3 regions of the Streptomyces sp. NPDC102437 genome follow, and region 2 is predicted to be linked to each of the others. Evidence: predicted binding sites of a transcription regulator. Region 2 holds the regulator's gene; each other region holds the start of a gene.
The links. Region 2 encodes HrcA, which represses chaperone genes, less so after heat shock. Its sites were predicted from a motif close to TTNGCACTCNGNNNNNCNGAGTGCNAA; they were not measured.

Region 1 (3,272 bases), on a different contig from region 2:
ATGGCGGAGCCACCACCGGAGACGATGCCCTCCTCGACCGCGGCGCGGGTCGCGGAGATGGCGTCCTCCAGACGGTGCTTCTTCTCCTTGAGCTCCACCTCGGTGGCGGCACCGACGCGGATCACGCACACGCCGCCGGCCAGCTTCGCGAGGCGCTCCTGGAGCTTCTCGCGGTCCCAGTCGGAGTCGGTGGCGTCGATCTCGGCCTTGATCTGGTTGACCCGGCCCTTGACGTCGCCGGGCTCGCCGCCGCCGTCCACGATCGTGGTGTCGTCCTTGGAGACGGTGACGCGGCGGGCGGTGCCCAGCACGTCCAGACCGGCCTGGTCGAGCTTGAGGCCGACCTCCTCGGCGATGACGGTCGCACCGGTGAGGGTGGCGATGTCGCCGAGCATGGCCTTGCGGCGGTCACCGAAGCCCGGGGCCTTCACCGCGACGGCGTTGAAGGTGCCACGGATCTTGTTGACGACGAGGGTCGACAGCGCCTCGCCCTCGACGTCCTCGGCGATGATCAGCAGCGGCTTGGAGCCACCGGCCTGGATGACCTTCTCCAGCAGCGGGAGCAGCTCCTGGATCGAGCCGATCTTGCCCTGGTGGATCAGGATGTACGGGTCGTCGAGGACGGCCTCCATACGCTCCTGGTCGGTCACCATGTACGGGGACAGGTAGCCCTTGTCGAAGGCCATGCCCTCGGTGAAGTCGAGGTCCAGACCGAAGGTGTTGGACTCCTCGACGGTGATGACACCGTCCTTGCCGACCTTGTCCATCGCGTCCGCGATGAGCTCGCCGACCTGCGGGTCCTGCGCGGAGAGCGCGGCCACGGCGGCGATGTCGGTCTTGTCCTCGATCGGGCGGGCGGTCGCGAGGAGCTCCTCGGACACGGCCTTGACCGCGGCGTCGATGCCCTTCTTCAGGGCGGCCGGGGAGGCACCGGCGGCGACGTTGCGCAGACCCTCGCGGACGAGCGCCTGGGCCAGCACGGTGGCGGTGGTCGTACCGTCACCCGCGACGTCGTTGGTCTTGGTCGCCACCTCCTTCACCAGCTGGGCACCGAGGTTCTCGTACGGGTCGTCGAGCTCGACCTCGCGCGCGATGGTGACACCGTCGTTGGTGATGGTGGGAGCGCCGAACTTCTTGTCGATGACGACGTTGCGGCCCTTGGGGCCGATCGTCACCTTGACCGTGTCGGCAAGCTTGTTGACGCCGCGCTCAAGGGCGCGACGGGCGTCCTCGTCGAACTTCAGGATCTTCGCCATGGGAGCTGAGCTTTCCTCTCGAACGAACTGCGCCCCCGACCACCCGGCTGGTTATTCGCGGGGGCCAGGGGCGCAGAACAGAAGCAAACGTGGGTGAATTACTTCTCGACGATCGCGAGCACGTCGCGGGCCGAGAGGACGAGGTACTCCTCGCCGTTGTACTTCACCTCGGTGCCGCCGTACTTGCTGTACAGCACGACGTCGCCGGTCTTGACGTCGAGCGGAAGGCGCTCGCCGTTCTCGAAGCGGCCCGGGCCCACGGCCAGGACGACGCCCTCCTGGGGCTTCTCCTTGGCGGTGTCCGGAATGACCAGGCCGGAGGCCGTGGTCTGCTCGGCGTCGAGCGGCTGGACCACAATGCGGTCCTCGAGCGGCTTGATCGCAACCTTGGTGCTGGCGGTCGACACGATCCGGTCTCCCCCTTCGGAGATCTCACGGGGTAACAGTCTTTGGGTGGCGACCAGGTCGATCCGTCGTCGCGGGTGCCGGACCTGCCAGTCGCGCAGTACTGCTGGCACTCTCCAGTGGTGAGTGCCAGCACCGAGACTATGACCGGGATTAGCACTCGGTCAAGCGGAGTGCCAATTCAGACGTTCGTGGCGCGGCACTTCCGGACACCGGTCCGGACAACAGTCCGGGCAACATGGAGGCAACGTACGGACTGACCGGACCGTTCCGTACGACCGTGGGGAGATGACCCGCCCTTCTCCGTACCGGCAGCCGGACCCCGCGCCCGGGCGGCGCCCGTACCGATCTCGCACCGTGAACGGCTGCCTCGATGTGGTGCTCGGGCTGCTGCTGATCCTCCTGGAGGGGCTGATCTGTGCGGTCGCCACCATCCAGTCGGCCTTCTCCCGAGCGGACCTCGACGGCTCAAAGGCCACGGGCCCGCCGCCGATGGACTGGACGCCCGTTCTCGTCCTCGGCTCGATCGCCGCGGTGATCTGCCTGATCGCCGTCGTGCTGATCCGCAGCAACTGGCCCTGGGCGGGCGCGCTCCAGGTGCTGGCGGCGCTGGCGTTGTGCGTGGTCACCGTGCAGGCAGGCCACGAGGACTACCGCCGCTCGCACCCGGCGCCCGCACCCTCGTACGATCCCGGCCGGACCGCCCACCAGTGCCTCAGCGGCGACAGCCGCGAGTGCCGGGACTCCGGCAGCTGACCGCAGGAGATCACGACCATCGACCCCGACTCGCTGTGATCACCGTGCGCGGGCGGGCCCGCCGCGGGCGTCCGCTGCGGGTGATGCACCTTCTGGGCGGCCTTGCGGCCCAGCCGTTCGATCGGGTCCACCGACTGGGCACAGCCGGTGGCGGCCAGGAGCGCACCGGCCGCCAGCAGTCCGGCCAGCAGCCGGTGCGCCTTTCTCATACGTAGTCCTCCAGCCGGGCCACGGCGTATCCCCGGTCCGTGACGGTCTTCATGACCGCCCGGACCAGGTCGGCCATGCTGCCGTCCCATTCACCGCGCCCCCGGAAGTGGGTGAGGATGATGTCGCCCGGGTGCAGGTCCTGGTCATCCTCGCGCCACTCCATGTGGTCCGGGAACGCCTCGGCGTTCCAGAGGGGCACGGCCTTGATCCCGCAGGACTGCGCGATGCGGAGGGTGTCGCCGTTGTAGTTGCCGTACGGAGGGCGGAAGAGGACGGGCCGCTTGCCGAACTGCTTCTCGATGATCTCCTGCTGGTGGCAGATCTCGCGTTCCTGCTCGTCGTACGGGAGTCCGGGCAGATAGGGGTGGTTGAGCGTGTGGTTGTTGATGGAGACGCCCAGCCGCTGGGCCTCACCGAAGTACCCGTAGTTGTCGCTCACCTCGTAGTCGCTGAGGAAGGCGCTGTACGGGATGTCCAGCTCGTCCATCATCTGCAGCAGCTCGGGGTCCTTCTCGGAGCCGTCGTCCATCGTCAGGAAGACGATCCGGTCCTCGGTCGGGACGGTGGTGAAGACCGGCGGCAGCGAGTCGTTGCCGCCCTTCACCTCGAACCCCTCACGGGTGGTGATGCGCGGCTTCACGGCGG
Region 2 (3,272 bases):
AGTCCTGACCGCGAGGGACCACCGGCCAGGCCGTGATGCCCACGGAGGACGGCTTCACCGCCTCCCACACGTCGATGTAGGGGTGACCGACCACCAGCACGTTCCCGTCCGTGACCTGGTCGGCGATCCGGGACTCCTTGGAGCCGGGGACCAGGTGGTCGACCAGGACGCCCAGCCTGGCGTCCGGGCCGGGGGAGAACTCGCGCACGACGGAGGGAAGGTCGTCGATGCCCTCCAGGTACTCGACGACCACGCCCTCGATCCGCAGGTCGTCGCCCCAGACCCGCTCGACCAGCTCCGCGTCGTGCCGGCCCTCCACATAGATCCGGCCCGCCCGCGCGACCCGGGCGCGCGCCCCGGGCACCGCGACCGAACCGGAGGCCGTCCGCGCGGGGCGCACCGGAGCGGCGGCCGAGGGGCGCACGAGGGTGACGACCCGGCCCTCCAGCAGGAAGCCGCGCGGCTCCATCGGGAACACCCGGTGCTTGCCGAAGCGGTCCTCCAGGGTCACCGTCGGACCCTGGGCCGTCTTCTCGCAGCGGATCACCGCGCCGCAGAATCCGGTGGCGACCTCCTCCACGACCAGATCGGCTTCGGCGGGGACCTCGGGAACGGGGGCGGACCTCTTCCACGGCGGGGTCAGATCCGGCTGGTAGCTGCGCATCGGACGACGATAGGACGACTTGGCCCCGGGGGTCACGACACGCCGAAGCGCATGGCCAGTTGTTCGCGCTGGTCGCGTACGAACGCCGCGTCCACCACCGCCCCGTGCCCCGGCACGTACACCGCGTCCTCGCCGCCCAGCGCCAGCAGCCGGTCCAGGGAGGCCGGCCAGCGGGCGGGGAAGGCGTCCCGGCCCGCCTGCGGTTCGCCGGACTCCTCGACCAGGTCGCCGCAGAGCACGATCGCGGGGGAGCCGGGAACGACCGCCACCAGGTCGTGGCCGCTGTGCGCGGGGCCCACGTCGGCCAGCAGCACCTCGCGTCCGCCGCCCAGATCGAGCGTCCACTCGCCGTACACCTCGTGCTGCGGCGCGACCAGCGCGTCGACGGCCTCCGCCGCGTCGTGCTCCTCGACCCCATGGCGCACGGCCGAGGTGTGCAGCTCGTCCTTCGCGTGCTTCAGCAGCTCGGCCATGCCGACCGCCCCGTACACCTGGGCGCCGGAGAACGCGGCGGTGCCCAGCACATGGTCGAAATGGGGATGGCTGAGTGCGATATGCGTCACCCTCCGGCCGAGCAGGGCCTGCGCCTGGGCCCGCACCTCGGCGCCCTCGCGGAGAGTCGATCCGGTGTCGTAGAGGAGCACTCCGTCCGTTCCGGCCACCAGCGCGACCGTCGCGTCCCACCCGGGAAGGCGCCTCCGGCCCACTCCGTGACCGAGTCGCTCCCACCCGAACTCTTCCCAAGAGGCATCCATACCGTGACGCTATCGGCAAACCACCTGCGAGGTCGCGAGGTAGCGTGGCCGGTCGCCCTTGCTAGGTCCCCACTCGGCCGCCGTACACTGGCCGGGGGGTTGCTGGCACTCGCGTTGACAGAGTGCCAGGCGGATTCCTGGGCAGAGAAACAGGAACGACCCGAGAACCAACGAGGAAACACAGCTGGAGGTGTGCGCGATGCTCAGCGAACGCAGACTCGAAGTGCTTCGCGCCATCGTCCAGGACTATGTCGGCACGGAGGAGCCCGTCGGCTCCAAGGCGCTCACCGAGCGGCACAAGCTGGGGGTCTCCCCGGCGACCGTCCGCAACGACATGGCGGTGCTGGAGGACGAGGGCTTCATCGCCCAGCCCCACACCAGCGCGGGACGCATCCCGACGGACAAGGGCTACCGGCTCTTCGTCGACAAGCTCGCGGGGGTCAAACCCCTCTCGACGCCGGAACGTCGCGCCATTCACAATTTCCTCGACGGCGCGGTCGACCTCGACGACGTCGTGGGCCGCACCGTACGGCTGCTCGCGCAGCTGACCCGGCAGGTCGCCATCGTGCAGTACCCCTCGCTGACCCGTTCGACGGTGCGGCACGTGGAACTGCTCTCCCTGGCACCCGCCCGGCTGATGCTCGTGCTCATCACGGACACCGGCCGGGTCGAACAGCGCATGATCGACTGCCCCGCCCCGTTCGGCGAGACTTCTCTCGCCGATCTGCGGGCCCGGCTCAACAGCCGGGTCGTCGGACGCCGCTTCGCGGACGTCCCGCAGCTGGTGCAGGACCTGCCGGAATCCTTCGAGAGCGAGGACCGGGGAACCGTGTCCACCGTGCTCTCCATCCTGCTCGAAACCCTCGTCGAGGAGACGGAGGAGCGGCTGATGATCGGCGGCACCTCCAACCTCACCCGCTTCGGGCACGACTTCCCGGTGATGATCCGGCCGGTGCTGGAGGCACTGGAGGAGCAGGTCGTGCTGCTGAAGCTGCTCGGCGAGGCCAAGGACTCGGGCATGACCGTACGTATCGGGCACGAGAACGCCCACGAGGGGCTCAACTCCACGTCCGTCGTCGCGGTCGGCTACGGTTCGGGCGACGAGGCAGTCGCCAAACTCGGCGTGGTCGGACCGACCCGCATGGACTACCCCGGAACGATGGGAGCGGTACGCGCAGTGGCACGTTACGTCGGACAGATCCTGGCGGAGTCGTAAGTGGCCACGGACTACTACGCCGTACTCGGCGTACGCCGCGACGCATCCCAGGACGAGATCAAGAAGGCATTCCGGCGGCTCGCCCGCGAGCTGCACCCGGATGTGAACCCCGATCCGAAGACCCAGGAGCGGTTCAAGGAGATCAACGCCGCCTACGAGGTGCTGTCGGACCCGCAGAAGAAGCAGGTCTACGACCTCGGCGGCGACCCGCTGTCCGCCTCCGGCGGCGCCGGCGCGGGCGGATTCGGACAGGGCGGCTTCGGCAACTTCTCCGACATCATGGACGCGTTCTTCGGCACGTCGTCGCAGCGCGGACCCCGTTCGCGCACCCGGCGCGGCCAGGACGCGATGATCCGTCTGGAGATCGATCTCGCCGAGGCGGCGTTCGGCACCACCAAGGACATCCAGGTCGACACGGCCGTCGTCTGTACGACGTGCAGCGGTGAGGGCGCCGCCCCCGGCACCTCCGCCCAGACCTGTGACATGTGCCGCGGCCGCGGCGAGGTCTCCCAGGTCACCCGGTCCTTCCTCGGCCAGGTCATGACCTCGCGGCCCTGCCCGCAGTGCCAGGGCTTCGGCACGGTCGTGCCGACCCCGTGCCCGGAGTGCGCCGGCGACGGCCGCATCCGCTCGCGGC
Region 3 (3,272 bases), on a different contig from region 2:
CTGGGCTGGCAGCTCCCGGACCAGCTGGTCATCCCGATCGCGTCCGGCTCGCAGTTCACGAAGATCGACAAGGGCCTCCAGGAGCTGATCAAGCTCGGCCTGGTCGAGGACAAGCCGTACAAGCTCTTCGGCGCCCAGGCCGAGGGCTGCTCGCCGGTCTCGCTCGCGTACAAGGGTGGCCACGACGTCGTCCGGCCGCAGAAGCCGAACACGATCGCCAAGTCCCTCGCCATCGGCAACCCGGCCGACGGCCCGTACGTCCTGGACATCGCCCGCCGCACCGGCGGCGCCGTGGAGGACGTGAACGACGAGCAGGTCGTCGACGCGATCAAGCTGCTGGCGCGCACCGAGGGCATCTTCGCGGAGACGGCGGGCGGCGTGACGGTCGGCGTGACGAAGAAGCTCATCAAGGCCGGTCTGATCGACCCGTCGCTGACCACCGTCGTACTCAACACGGGTGACGGCCTCAAGACCCTCGACGCGGTGGCCGAAACCTCTCAGGCGACCGCGACGATCCGTCCCAGCCTGGACGCGTTCCGCGCCGCCGGCCTCGCCACCAGCTGACCACCCGAGACTCCAGGAAGGGCACCCACCATGAGCGTCAAGGTCCGCATCCCCACCATCCTCCGCACCTACACGGGCGGCCAGGCCGAGGTCCCGGCCGAGGGCTCGACCCTCTCCCAGGTCATCGAGTCCCTGGAGCAGAACCACCCGGGCATCGCCGCCCGCGTCCTGGACGACCAGGGCAAGCTGCGCCGTTTCGTGAACGTGTACGTCAACGACGACGACGTGCGCTTTGAAGGCGGTCTGGAGACGGCCACGCCGGACGGCGCCGGTATCTCGATCATCCCGGCCGTGGCCGGCGGCTGCTGACGCCCCGTCCGACCCCACCGCGTTATCGAATTGCCCCCTCCGCTTCTATCGTGAGGGGGCAATTCTGCATGGTTGAGCGCGGTAGAGTGTGGGAAGTCCCCCGAGTTGCCCGTGCCGCCCGCATATGAGAATGCGCCCGGCCGCGACAAGATGCAGCCAAAGTGTGCGATGTGCTTGCGGCATAAGTCGCCTTTGCCTGGCCCGACTTGCCCAGGAATCTTATGAATTCCTCATATTCGGGCGTTCGGTGCGGCCGAGAATTCTCGTCCGATTGACCTGTTGCAGAGGGCAGTTGGGCAGATACATTCAGCCGCGGTCGACGCGTTCCGGCGCACACACCCTCTCCTGTCGGAGGGTGAGTTCTGACCCGGGTCCGCGAAGTGCGGTCCTGCGCAAGGGCCAGTAATAGGGGAGTTAGGCATGGCTCAGGGCACCGTCAAGTGGTTCAACGCGGAGAAGGGGTACGGCTTCATCGCGGTCGACGGTGGTGCGGATGTTTTCGTCCACTACAGCGCGATCCAGATGGACGGGTACCGCACCCTCGAAGAGGGTCAGCGAGTTGAATTCGAGATCTCGCAGGGCCAGAAGGGGCCGCAGGCAGACATGGTCAAGCTCGCCGTCGGCTGAGTTCGAACGGTCGGCCAACGACACCATTCACGCACTGCACTCACGCGCTGAGGGCCCGTACCCAGGGGGTACGGGCCCTCGGTGCGTCGCGGCCGCCCTGCGCGCGACGGTGCGCCCCCCGCGCACACAAGGCGGCGCACGCCGTCCCGGCCTGCGCCGCCGGACGTTTTCCACAGCCCTCCACACCCCTCCGCGACCCTCCCGGGTTGTCCACATCCCGAGGGGGACGCTTGCACTCGAGGGGGTCGAGTGCTAATCATTGGCGTTAGCACTCTCCAGGTGAGAGTGACAGAACTTGGACCGGGCCGGTGAGGCCCGCGGGCCGGTGGGGCAAGGAACCACCGGCTCACGCAGGCCGTCCGTCGCGGGCGCCACTCGGTCCGGAGAAATCCACCCCTGTCCGGGAGGACCACTTCACATGGCCAAGATCATCGCGTTCGACGAGGAGGCCCGGCGCGGTCTCGAGCGCGGCATGAACCAGCTCGCCGACGCCGTCAAGGTCACCCTTGGCCCCAAGGGTCGCAACGTCGTCCTTGAGAAGAAGTGGGGCGCCCCCACGATCACCAACGATGGTGTTTCCATCGCCAAGGAGATCGAGCTGGAGGACCCGTACGAGAAGATCGGTGCGGAGCTGGTCAAGGAGGTCGCCAAGAAGACGGACGACGTCGCCGGCGACGGTACGACCACCGCCACCGTTCTCGCCCAGGCTCTCGTCCGCGAGGGCCTGCGCAACGTCGCCGCGGGTGCCAACCCGATGGCCCTCAAGCGGGGTATCGAGAAGGCCGTCGAGGCCGTCTCCGCCGCCCTCCTGGAGCAGGCCAAGGACGTGGAGACCAAGGAGCAGATCGCTTCGACGGCCTCCATCTCCGCCGCCGACACCCAGATCGGCGAGCTCATCGCCGAGGCCATGGACAAGGTCGGCAAGGAAGGCGTCATCACCGTCGAGGAGTCCCAGACCTTCGGTCTGGAGCTGGAGCTCACCGAGGGTATGCGCTTCGACAAGGGCTACATCTCGGCGTACTTCGCCACCGACATGGAGCGCATGGAGTCGTCCCTGGACGACCCGTACATCCTGATCGTCAACTCGAAGATCAGCAACGTGAAGGACCTCCTTCCGCTGCTGGAGAAGGTCATGCAGTCCGGCAAGCCGCTGCTGATCATCGCCGAGGACGTCGAGGGCGAGGCCCTGTCGACCCTGGTCGTCAACAAGATCCGTGGCACCTTCAAGTCCGTCGCCGTCAAGGCCCCGGGCTTCGGTGACCGCCGCAAGGCCATGCTCGGCGACATCGCCATCCTCACCGGTGGCACCGTCATCTCCGAGGAGGTCGGCCTCAAGCTGGAGAACGCCGGTCTCGACCTGCTCGGCCGCGCCCGCAAGGTCGTGATCACCAAGGACGAGACGACCATCGTCGACGGCGCCGGTGACAGCGACCAGGTCCAGGGCCGGGTCAACCAGATCCGCGCCGAGATCGAGAACTCCGACTCGGACTACGACCGCGAGAAGCTTCAGGAGCGCCTCGCGAAGCTGGCCGGCGGCGTGGCCGTCATCAAGGCCGGTGCCGCGACCGAGGTCGAGCTCAAGGAGCGCAAGCACCGCATCGAGGACGCGGTGCGCAACGCCAAGGCCGCCGTCGAGGAGGGCATCGTCGCCGGTGGTGGCGTGGCTCTGCTCCAGGCCTCGGCCGTCTTCGAGAAGCTGGAGCTCTCGGGTGACGAGGCGACCGGCGCCAACGCCGTCAAGCTGGCGCTGGAGGCCCCGCTCAAGCAGATCG

Region 1: groES (co-chaperone GroES) is a predicted target of HrcA. The motif match lies at 1,815-1,841, and genes of this name have one in related genera.
Region 3: groL (chaperonin GroEL) is a predicted target of HrcA. The motif match lies at 1,730-1,756, and genes of this name have one in related genera.

The regions. Positions count from the first base shown of each region.
Region 1 is NZ_JBIWKI010000004.1:280,057-283,328, forward strand. It holds gene groL (chaperonin GroEL) at 1-1,256, opposite strand, end outside; gene groES (co-chaperone GroES) at 1,355-1,663, opposite strand; gene ACIRJP_RS07960 (DUF6234 family protein) at 1,950-2,417, shown strand; partial or broken gene ACIRJP_RS07965 (polysaccharide deacetylase family protein) at 2,495-2,626, opposite strand; gene ACIRJP_RS07970 (polysaccharide deacetylase family protein) at 2,623-3,272, opposite strand, start outside.
Region 2 is NZ_JBIWKI010000013.1:48,308-51,579, forward strand. It holds gene ACIRJP_RS18315 (DUF3097 domain-containing protein) at 1-664, opposite strand, end outside; gene ACIRJP_RS18320 (MBL fold metallo-hydrolase) at 697-1,419, opposite strand; gene hrcA (heat-inducible transcriptional repressor HrcA) at 1,619-2,635, shown strand; gene dnaJ (molecular chaperone DnaJ) at 2,636-3,272, shown strand, end outside.
Region 3 is NZ_JBIWKI010000048.1:17,644-20,915, forward strand. It holds gene thrC (threonine synthase) at 1-564, shown strand, start outside; gene ACIRJP_RS35805 (MoaD/ThiS family protein) at 595-873, shown strand; gene ACIRJP_RS35810 (cold-shock protein) at 1,294-1,500, shown strand; gene groL (chaperonin GroEL) at 1,919-3,272, shown strand, end outside.